Regions from separate parts of the Cellvibrio zantedeschiae genome, predicted to be linked through region 3. Evidence: predicted binding sites of a transcription regulator. Region 3 holds the regulator's gene; each other region holds the start of a gene.
The links. The regulator FliA, encoded in region 3, starts transcription of late flagellar genes. The targets are predictions, from matches to a motif close to TAAAGTTATNNNNNNNNCGGCCGATANCC.
Positions count from the first base shown of each region.

Region 1 (3,140 bases), 840 kb from region 3:
CCGTAAGCAAGTGCAACGTTGGCATTAGCAGATTGAGTCAAACCGAAGCCAACAGTAGTACCGTTAGCACGAGTTTCTTGCAAGCCTAAGTGAGCCAACAAACCAGCAGCAGCGTTGTTGCCAGTGGTTACACGCACCGCTGAGCCGTCAGCACTTGCAACAGTCAATTGCGCTTGTACGGTAGAACCGGAAGTAATACCTGAACCCAGAGCGCCAGTAGTTTGAGTCAGTGTGATGCTTGCGCCAGTGTTGCTCAGGATAGACAAATAACCGTCAGCAGTTTTAGACGCTACTATAGTACCGTTAGCCTGATTGTTAATGGCCGCAACCATTTCATCCATACTGTTGGTGTTTTTAATTACGTATTGGCTAGTGGTACCGTCAGCATTACCAAGACCAATTGTCAGGGTAGCAGCAGCGGTAGTTTTACCGTCACCAGCAGAAGTTGCAGTTACAGTGTTTACAGCACCGATAGTTACACCAGACAATTTGCTGTTAACAGCGGTCAAGAATTTGGACAAGCTTGCACCACTAGCAGTACCGTCGAAAGAACCAATGTTCTGGCCATTGATCAGTACATCACCATCGTTGAACTTGGTAGAAGTGATGGCTTGGTCAAGGTTGGTACCCAATACGTCAGCAGCAACTGAACCCAGGCCCAAAGATTTTGCATCGGTAGCAGCAATTTTGAAGCTAATCGTTTGGTTAGCTTGTGCACCTACTTGCAGTTTGATATCGCCCAACTTACCGTCCAACAGGTTTTGGCCGTTGAAAGAAGTTGATTTAGAGATACGATCCAATTCCGATACAAGTTGTTTACTTTCAGCGTTCAACTGTGCACGGTCAGCGTTACTGTAGATACCGTTCGAAGACTGTACCGCTAGTTCACGCATACGTTGAAGAATGTTGGTTGACTCAGCTAACGCACCTTCAGCGGTTTGAATCAGAGACACACCGTCGTTTGCGTTACGAACCGCTTGGTCGAGACCGCGGATTTGAGAAGACATTTTGTTTGAAATCGCCAAGCCCGCAGCGTCATCTTTTGCAGAGTTAATACGTTGACCAGATGACAAGCGTTGGGTGGATAGATCTTGCGACGAACCGGAACTCATTAATTGACGCTGAGCGTTAAGTGAGGCGGTATTAGTGTTGATAATTAAGGCCATGATAAATCCCCTAAAGTGATTTTTACTGCAGCGCTGAGCTGAGTTAGTCGGTTTGTTGAAGCCTGAACAACAGACGCATCAGCGCTTCTGAAAAGGTTATCGCCCGACTTTTCACTTGCTTTAGGGGATTTTTATAAAAAACTTAAAACATTTATCGCGAGAATCAGCAAATTGTATTGCATAGAGTTATAAGAGATAGGGTTTTGCACAACTTCCGTCAAATTATCGACCGTATGCCTCCATAGCTTTGTTGGACTGATTCAGCTGACGTAACTCTGACGCGATTTTTTCACGCTGCAAAGAGGTATGCGTATCAAGATCGTCATTCAATCCCTGGATTTGAACGATGATAGATTTGGCTGAGTCCACTAAATGAGCATCCTGAAGTGCCTGGATGTAACGATTGTCATCCAGAAAAGTAACGTGTTGCTGGTATTTGTTTGCTGCAACATCCATGGCTTCCCACTCTTCAGCTTGCGCCAGCTTTACCAAATCCCTAACACGCTCCAATACTTCATAGAGAGGCTTCAATAATTCATGGTTTTCCATAGCGGTCACCTAAAAAGGGTTAATTAAGAATGGGGCGCTGCCGCGAAAAACTCAACAGCCTTTTTATAAATTACATATATTTAAATAAACTTAATTCACTAATCTTGATAAAGCTTTGTTGCGCCGCGCTTAACACGAAGGTTTGCATTTGCAAACGGGTGGAAGCCTCTGCATAGTCCAAATCTTCCAACTGAGACAACACTTCCTGGCTGTTCAGCTCAATATCGGAATTCAAATTCTTGGTGCTTTCCAACATATTTTGACGCGCACCCACATCGCCCTGCACAGCTGAGATATTAGTTAATACGTTTTCTAAACTCGCCAGAGTTTTGGCAACGATTTTTGCAAAGTCATCTTTACTTTGTTGGGTGTTATCAATGCCCTTCATGGCTTCACTAAAGCGTGACACTGTAGTCAACAAACCTTGCTTGCCCGTTGATTCGATAACAAATTTATCACCAGGCGTTGCCAACACACCTAAAGAAGATTTAACCGGGCTACCGCTTACACCCATCGCCGCTAATACATTCGCCCCAGCATTCGTTAAAGAAATAACAGAATTACTTAGTGATGACAGGCCTTGTGCTGTTGCAATCACACCCAACTTTGCCAACTCAACGGCATTGGTTCCATTATTTAATGCTGCGGCCAAACTAATGGCATCAGTTACGTTAGTGTTCAAGGTTAAGGTTGCGGTTTTTCCGTTAACGGTAATATCAACAGTTTCTGGTGTTGCCGCGAAATTAAATGTTGAAGCGCCAGGGTATGTAATTGGAATATTTGCTGTTGTGGTGCCTGCGCCCTGCGTAGCTACACCAGTAATAGTGCTGATGGCTGCAGCAGAAGAATTTTTAATCGTAATATTCAAACCCGTAGCCGAAGTAAACACGCCCGTATCTGACAAAGTAATACCCAGATTTTGCAGCTTCTTATAATTAGCCGCAGCGGTTGACGTATTGAACGGCAAAGTGCTGTAAAAAGATTTATCGGTTGCGCCACCCAAACCGGTAATAAAATCGTTAAGAGCATTAGCACCATTATTCGTTGCGAAATTTTGATCCAACACCAAAGTTTCAGTTATACCGCCAACCGTAATTTCAAAACTGCCGGGCGTTACGGAATAATCTTTATCCGCAGCAATCGCGCCCGTAAACGCAGCCGAACTCAAAGAGATAGTTGAAGGCACTGCAGCCACACCAGAAAAAGGTGTGCCCGAAATTGAAAATTTTGCGCCATTAATTTTAATGTCCTGACCGGAAACAAAAACCTGCTTATCAACAAGCACTTTGCCAGTTGAACGCTCGGTAATCGTGTAATTAGGTGATGGAGGTATTACTGACGCATTCGCATTAAACGTGACCAACATGTCTTCAGGATACAATTTATCAAATGCGATCTGGTCGTAAACTTCGCCCACACTGATGA
Region 1 covers NZ_BMYZ01000001.1:1,913,014-1,916,153, forward strand. The annotation lists gene IE104_RS19155 (flagellin N-terminal helical domain-containing protein) at 1-1,166, opposite strand, end outside; gene IE104_RS08490 (flagellar protein FliT) at 1,389-1,715, opposite strand; gene flgL (flagellar hook-associated protein FlgL) at 1,786-3,140, opposite strand, start outside.
Region 1: a site for FliA is predicted at 1,261-1,289, ahead of IE104_RS19155 (flagellin N-terminal helical domain-containing protein). Genes of this name have one in related genera too.

Region 2 (3,140 bases), 860 kb from region 3:
AGAAGATTATTTTTTAAATGGTCGTAAGGGTATATATCGCGAAACCAGAAGGTTTCATTGGTCGTCATAGCATCAATCACTTGCTCTTTTAGCTTGCGATTAAGGCCTTGACGTAAATTGCGCACTAAATCGCCGAAGTTAGCGATTTTATGGTCATCCATTAAGCGACGCATACGGTTGGTAACAAGATATTGCTTGTTATCACCGAGCGAAATGCCGCAAGCATCTTCTAAAAATTGGCGAAACTGATCAAACTCGGCCTGATCTACATTATCGCGAGCTGCCAGTTTGGCAAACACATCATTTGAATCTTTATTTATCATAAATGCTCTTAGCAGTACTACATCGCGTTAGTGAGCCCAAGGCTCCAATTACTCTGCATAGCTAACTCCTCCGCGGAGAGAAGTTACTCTGCATCGGGCGGCAATAAGCTTTCACCCGTAATTGCTAATACACGATCATTAACCCGGCGCGCCAGTTCATCAGGATGGAACTTCGCGAGGAAGTCATCCGCACCCACTTTCCGCACCATGGCTTCGTTAAACACACCGCTTAAGGATGTGTGGAGCACAATATGAAGCTTCTTCAAATCTGGATTATTGCGAACCTCAGCCGTGAAGGTATAACCGTCCATTTCCGGCATTTCGATGTCGCAGATAATCATTACCAACTCAGCATAGGGATCTTTGCCCGATGCCAAAATATCTTTCAAATATTGGAGCGCCTCTGCACCGTCTTTTTTGATCGTCGTGCGAATGCCCATGCCCTCAACTACGCGTTGAATTTGCTTGCGCGCAATGGTTGAGTCGTCAACGATAAGCACATGTTTTTGCACCACTTTATCGGCAATACCATCTTCAATAACACCTTCTGATACGTCTTCCTTCATTGGAGACACTTCAGCGAGGATTTTTTCCACATCGATAATTTCCACCAACTGACCATCCACTTGAGTGACAGCCGTTAAATAATGTTCTTTACCCGCACCTTTTGGTGGTGGATGAATATCTCCCCAGTTCATGTTCACAATTCGCTCAACGGAGCGCACCAGAAAGCCCTGGGCAGTACGGTTGTATTCAGTGATGATCACAAAGCAGTTATCAATATCCGGCAGTTCACGGCGGCCAATGGCAAGGTTCATATCCATAATGGGAATGGTGCCGCCGCGAATGTGGGCAACACCGCGAACCACCGAGTTGCGGCCAGGAAGTGCATTTAAAGGAGGACACTGCAGAACCTCCTTCACTTTAAACACGTTAATGCCATAGAGCTGTTGGCTGCCCAGTCGAAATAACAATAGCTCCAGACGATTTTGTCCAACCAGTTGTGTACGTTGGTTGACGCTATCCATTACACCGGCCATGCCACCACCTCTTTCTTATCAAACAAATTTTACGTTCAAGCCGCTTTGGTGAAGCAACTTGCCTGGGGATTTTTTATGCTGCCTTTATGCTGTCTTTTTTATAGTCAGGGAAAACGGCATAGACTTTGCTTTTATCATCGTTAGTAAGCTTTTTCGGCTGAAAGCCGTCACTCTTTAGGTCGATTGCAGATGAAACTTGTAGATTTGTTCAAAAGCAGCAATCCGCCTTATGAGGATAGGACAAATTATGAGATTTCGTAGTTTTTATAGAATTTTCTTTTTGAATATTGCGTTCACGCCCATCAAACAAGGCATTAACAGGATTACCTGGTTTTGTGCGTTAGCGGTTTGCTTTAGCCAAAGCGCCAATGCTCAGGCACCTATTGAGAATATTGGGCAAATAGAGTTGCAAGTCGCCCGGTTTTTGACGGACGAATACAGCAAAACCCAGGCAATTAAAGTAGAAGTAAAAGTAGGCAATCTGGACAACCGTTTACGCTTGGCTCGCTGCGATCAAAGCCTTTCGTTAAACCTTAAAGATACAACCAACAGCGGTGGAAACATCAATGTACAGGTTGCCTGTAAAGGCACGTCATCCTGGACAATTTTAGTCCCTGCACAGGCAAAGGTTTACCGCTCGGTGGCAGTTGCCAGCCGCACCCTACAGCGCGGAGATGTGGTTACTGAGGATGATTTAACCACTGAAGTTAAAGATGTGAGCGAATTTCGCATGGGCTTTTCCCTTGTGCCAAACGCTATCGTGGGCAAAGAAATAAAGTTCACAGTGAATAAAGGTGAAGTATTTAGAAACTCTGCGCTTGATGCTCCACTCGTCATTAAACGTGGCGATACAGTGAGCATGGAAGCAGCAGCCGGTGAAATAAGCGTTAAAACCAATGGTACCGCGGTTTCCGATGGGCGCATTGGTCAGCAAATACGGGTTAAGAACAACCAATCGGCACGCGTTATTAATGCCCGGGTTGTAGCGGCCGGTAAAGTTCAAAGCATTATGTAATACGCAAGACTGTTGATGCCAAGCCGGCATAAACGAAGACAATGAAGTTAAATAGTCAAAAAGCCAAAAAAGTTGCTAAAGTTCCAGAGCTACTGGCCGACAACCCTCATAAGGGAACTCTGATTAATAGGAAACTATTATCACCAGTCTCTTTGAACACATAGCAATCGTTGGGGAACGAAATCATGGTTATAGATACAAACAACATCAATTCATCTGGCGGTGCCAACCGCAGCCGAAGTTCGGCGCCCGTGGCCACTACCAGCACCAAAACCCAGAGCGCGCCTGTGGCGACGCCTGAACCAAGCACTAAAGACAATGTAGTGCTGAGTTCAGAAGCGCAAAACCTGGTGCGCCTGCAAGCCAAAATCGGCAGCCTGCCCGATGTAAACCTTGATCGCGTAGCCGCCATCAAGCAAGCCATCGCAGAAGGTCGCTTTGAAATTAATCCTGAGCGCATTGCTGAAAATATGCTCAATCAGGATGAACTTTTAGGTTAAGAAATAGATAGGTTAAAAAGCCGAGCCTCAGGTTAATCGACAGCTGATTTACCCGAACTCTTTACAAACGTATCTGGCCCTTACCCCAACAATGGCCAGATTCGCTAAACCAGTGAGGTTGCTATGTCTCTCAATACCCAATTTTTGCGCGATATGCTCGCCCAAGACTCCAGTGCCATCCAACAATTGAAAGCACTCCTTACCCAGGAACGTGAATTTCTGGAACAGCGCCAGCTGCAAGGCATGCAAGAAATTGTCAGCC
Region 2 covers NZ_BMYZ01000001.1:1,930,117-1,933,256, forward strand. The annotation lists gene IE104_RS08555 (CheR family methyltransferase) at 1-323, opposite strand, end outside; gene IE104_RS08560 (chemotaxis protein CheV) at 407-1,363, opposite strand; gene flgA (flagellar basal body P-ring formation chaperone FlgA) at 1,611-2,378, shown strand; gene flgM (flagellar biosynthesis anti-sigma factor FlgM) at 2,564-2,878, shown strand; gene IE104_RS08575 (flagella synthesis protein FlgN) at 3,002-3,140, shown strand, end outside.
Region 2: a site for FliA is predicted at 1,512-1,540, ahead of IE104_RS08560 (chemotaxis protein CheV). Genes of this name have one in related genera too.

Region 3 (3,140 bases):
TTATCGCCGTGTCCGGCGGCAAAGGCGGAGTCGGCAAAAGCAATATTTCCGTGAACCTCAGTATCGCCCTGGCGGAAATGCGCCGGCGCGTAGTCCTGTTTGATGCCGACCTCGGGTTGGCGAATGTCGATGTTCTTCTCGGCTTAAAAGCCACTCATACACTCGCTGATGTGCTTGCAGGCACTCATTCATTAATGGATGTTTTGGTTAATGGTCCAGCGGGTATCAAGATTGTTCCAGCTTCGTCCGGCGTGCAGCGCATGGCCGAGTTAAGTGCTGCTGAGCATGCCGGTTTAATCAACGCTTTCAATGAGTTAAGCGATCAAGTTGATGTGCTTATTATAGATACGGCTGCCGGTATTTCAGATACAGTTGTCAGCTTTGTGCGCGCTGCCAATGAGGTTGTTGTAGTCGTTTGCGATGAACCTTCTTCCATTACAGACGCCTACGCGCTCATCAAACTTCTTAACAAAGAGTACAACATGCAACGCTTCCGCGTGATCGCGAATATGACGCGCAATCCGGCGGAAGGCACCAGCATGTTTAACAAACTGAATACCGTGTGCGAACGCTTCCTCGACGTAACCCTGCAGTTCGTTGGCCAGGTTCCCTTCGATGAAGAAGTACGTAACGCCGTACGCAAACAAAAAGCCTTGCTGGAGTTTGCACCTACTTCTAAAGCCGCCGTTGCGATTCGTGGTTTGGCGCAAACCGTGGACAAGTGGCCGTTGCCGAGCGGTCCTAGCGGGCGTCTGGAATTTTTTGTAGAACGTTTACTTCGTGCGGCGAATGACCGCTACTGAGTATGACTTATGGCCGCAGTTGATAGGTTAGCCATGTACGATAAAACGGAGCAAAGCCTTCACAACGCGCGCATTGAAGAGTTTGCGCCCCTCGTGAAGCGCATCGCCTACCACATGATGATGCGTATGCCTGCCAGCGTGCAGGTAGACGATCTTATTCAGGCTGGAATGATTGGCCTGATCGAAGCTGCACAAAAATACGATTCCTCCAAAGGCGCCAGTTTCGAAACCTATGCCGGTATCCGCATTCGCGGTTCCATAGTCGATGAAATGCGCCGTGGCGACTGGGCTCCGCGCTCGGTTCACCGCAATTCCCGCCGTATTGCCCAAGCCATTAAAGCTGTAGAAGCCCGCACGGGTCGCGATGCCCAGGATGCCCAAATTGCTGCCGAGCTTGAGGTGAGCCTGGAGGAATATCACTCCATGCTGCAAGACTCCAACTGCAGTCGTCTTTACAGCTATGAAGAAACCTTCGGCGAAGAAGACAGCAATATAGATGCAAGCGAAACCAGCAGTGCATTCGCCAGTCCTTTTGAAGGTTTGCAGCGCGAAGGCTTAAAGAAAGCGCTCGCCTCCGCTATTAGTCAGTTGCCCGAACGCGAACGCATGGTGCTTGCTCTCTACTATAACGAAGAGCTCAACCTTAAAGAGATTGGGTTGGTGCTGGGGGTGAGCGAATCGCGCGTTAGCCAAATTCATAGCCAGGCTGCCTCGCGGTTGAAATCGCGTTTGGCGGGTTGGCAGTCGCAGGGTTAAAAGCATTACCCCCCAACGGCAACGCAGGAGTAGGTGCCGTGGAGGTTGCTTGTCATGCAAACACTTCGAACAAATAAAGCTCAATAAGTAATTAAAAAAGTTTTTTAACGTCAGAAAACTGGCTAGATCGCCAACACTGGCTAGACTAACAGTAAACGAAATTCCTGTAGGTGTGACGGAGGTTGCTTTGGATAAGAACATGAAAATCTTGATTGTCGATGACTTCTCGACGATGCGGCGGATCATTAAAAATCTGCTGAGAGATTTGGGTTTTTCAAATACCCATGAAGCGGATGACGGCATGACAGCATTGCCCATGCTCAAGAGCGGTGACTTCCAGTTTTTGGTAACAGATTGGAACATGCCTGGCATGACGGGTATTGATTTGCTGCGCGCTGTGCGTGCCGACGAAAAACTCGCCACCTTGCCGGTGCTTATGGTTACTGCAGAAGCCAAGCGCGACCAAATTATTGAGGCAGCACAAGCCGGGGTAAATGGTTACGTCGTAAAACCTTTTACGGCGCAGGCGCTTAAAGAAAAAATTGAAAAAATATTTGAGCGTGTTGGCTAACAAAAAAACGTTTTGCTGCCACAACCTAACAATAAGGCATATCCATGGCATCCGAGATATTAGTCGATCCTAACAACGAATTGTTCATTGCCGAACTCAAAGAATGTGCAAAGCTGTTAACGGAAAAATTGCAAGGCAATCAGTTTGAAGAAGCTTCTGCGCTTATTCAAAGTATTACTGAATCACGTGATCGCCATATTTTTCAAACGGTGGGTAAATTAACTCGCGGTTTGCACAATGCTATTGTGAATTTCAATGTAGATGCTGATCTCAGCAAGCAGCCTCCAAAAATTGAAGGTTCAGATATTCATGACGCATCTAATCGTTTGAATTACGTTATTGAACTTACGCAAAAAGCAGCAGAGAGAACCATGGATATGGTTGACGAAGCTGCACCAATTGCAGCAAATCTTGGTCAGGAAGCCAGCTTGTTGCGAAATGATTGGGCACGCTTAAAACGCCGCGAAATGTCTGCCGATGAATTCCGTGAATTGTACGAGCGTATGGATGGTTTTCTCGGGCAAATGGAAGTAGGCACCGAGCGTTTGAACAAAAGTTTACAAGACATTGTGCTCGAACAAGGCTTTCAGGATTTAACCGGCCAGGTATTAAAGCGTGTTATAGGTTTAATCAAAGACGTTGAAAAAGATTTAGTCGATTTAGTGCGCATGGCTGGTCAGGTTGAAGAAATCACCGGCATCGTCGATAACTTGGATGGCGAGCAAAATATCGATGACTTAATTGAAAAACGTAAGCACGAGGCTGAAGGCCCACAAATTAATAAAGAACGTGAGAACGTAGTTTCCGGTCAGGATGAAGTTGATGACCTTTTATCCAGTCTCGGTTTCTAGAGCCAAATGTTTTTGGGGAATAGCTGAATGAGTTTTGGTGATGACGAGGATATTCTTCAGGACTTTTTAGTTGAAGCAGGCGAAATTTTAGAGCGCCTCTCGCAACAACTAGTTGATCTTGAACAGCGTCCTGATGATAAAAATTTATTAAACGCGATT
Region 3 covers NZ_BMYZ01000001.1:1,070,483-1,073,622, forward strand. The annotation lists gene IE104_RS04730 (MinD/ParA family protein) at 1-803, shown strand, start outside; gene IE104_RS04735 (RNA polymerase sigma factor FliA) at 837-1,559, shown strand; gene cheY (chemotaxis response regulator CheY) at 1,747-2,130, shown strand; gene IE104_RS04745 (protein phosphatase CheZ) at 2,175-2,981, shown strand; gene IE104_RS04750 (chemotaxis protein CheA) at 3,009-3,140, shown strand, end outside.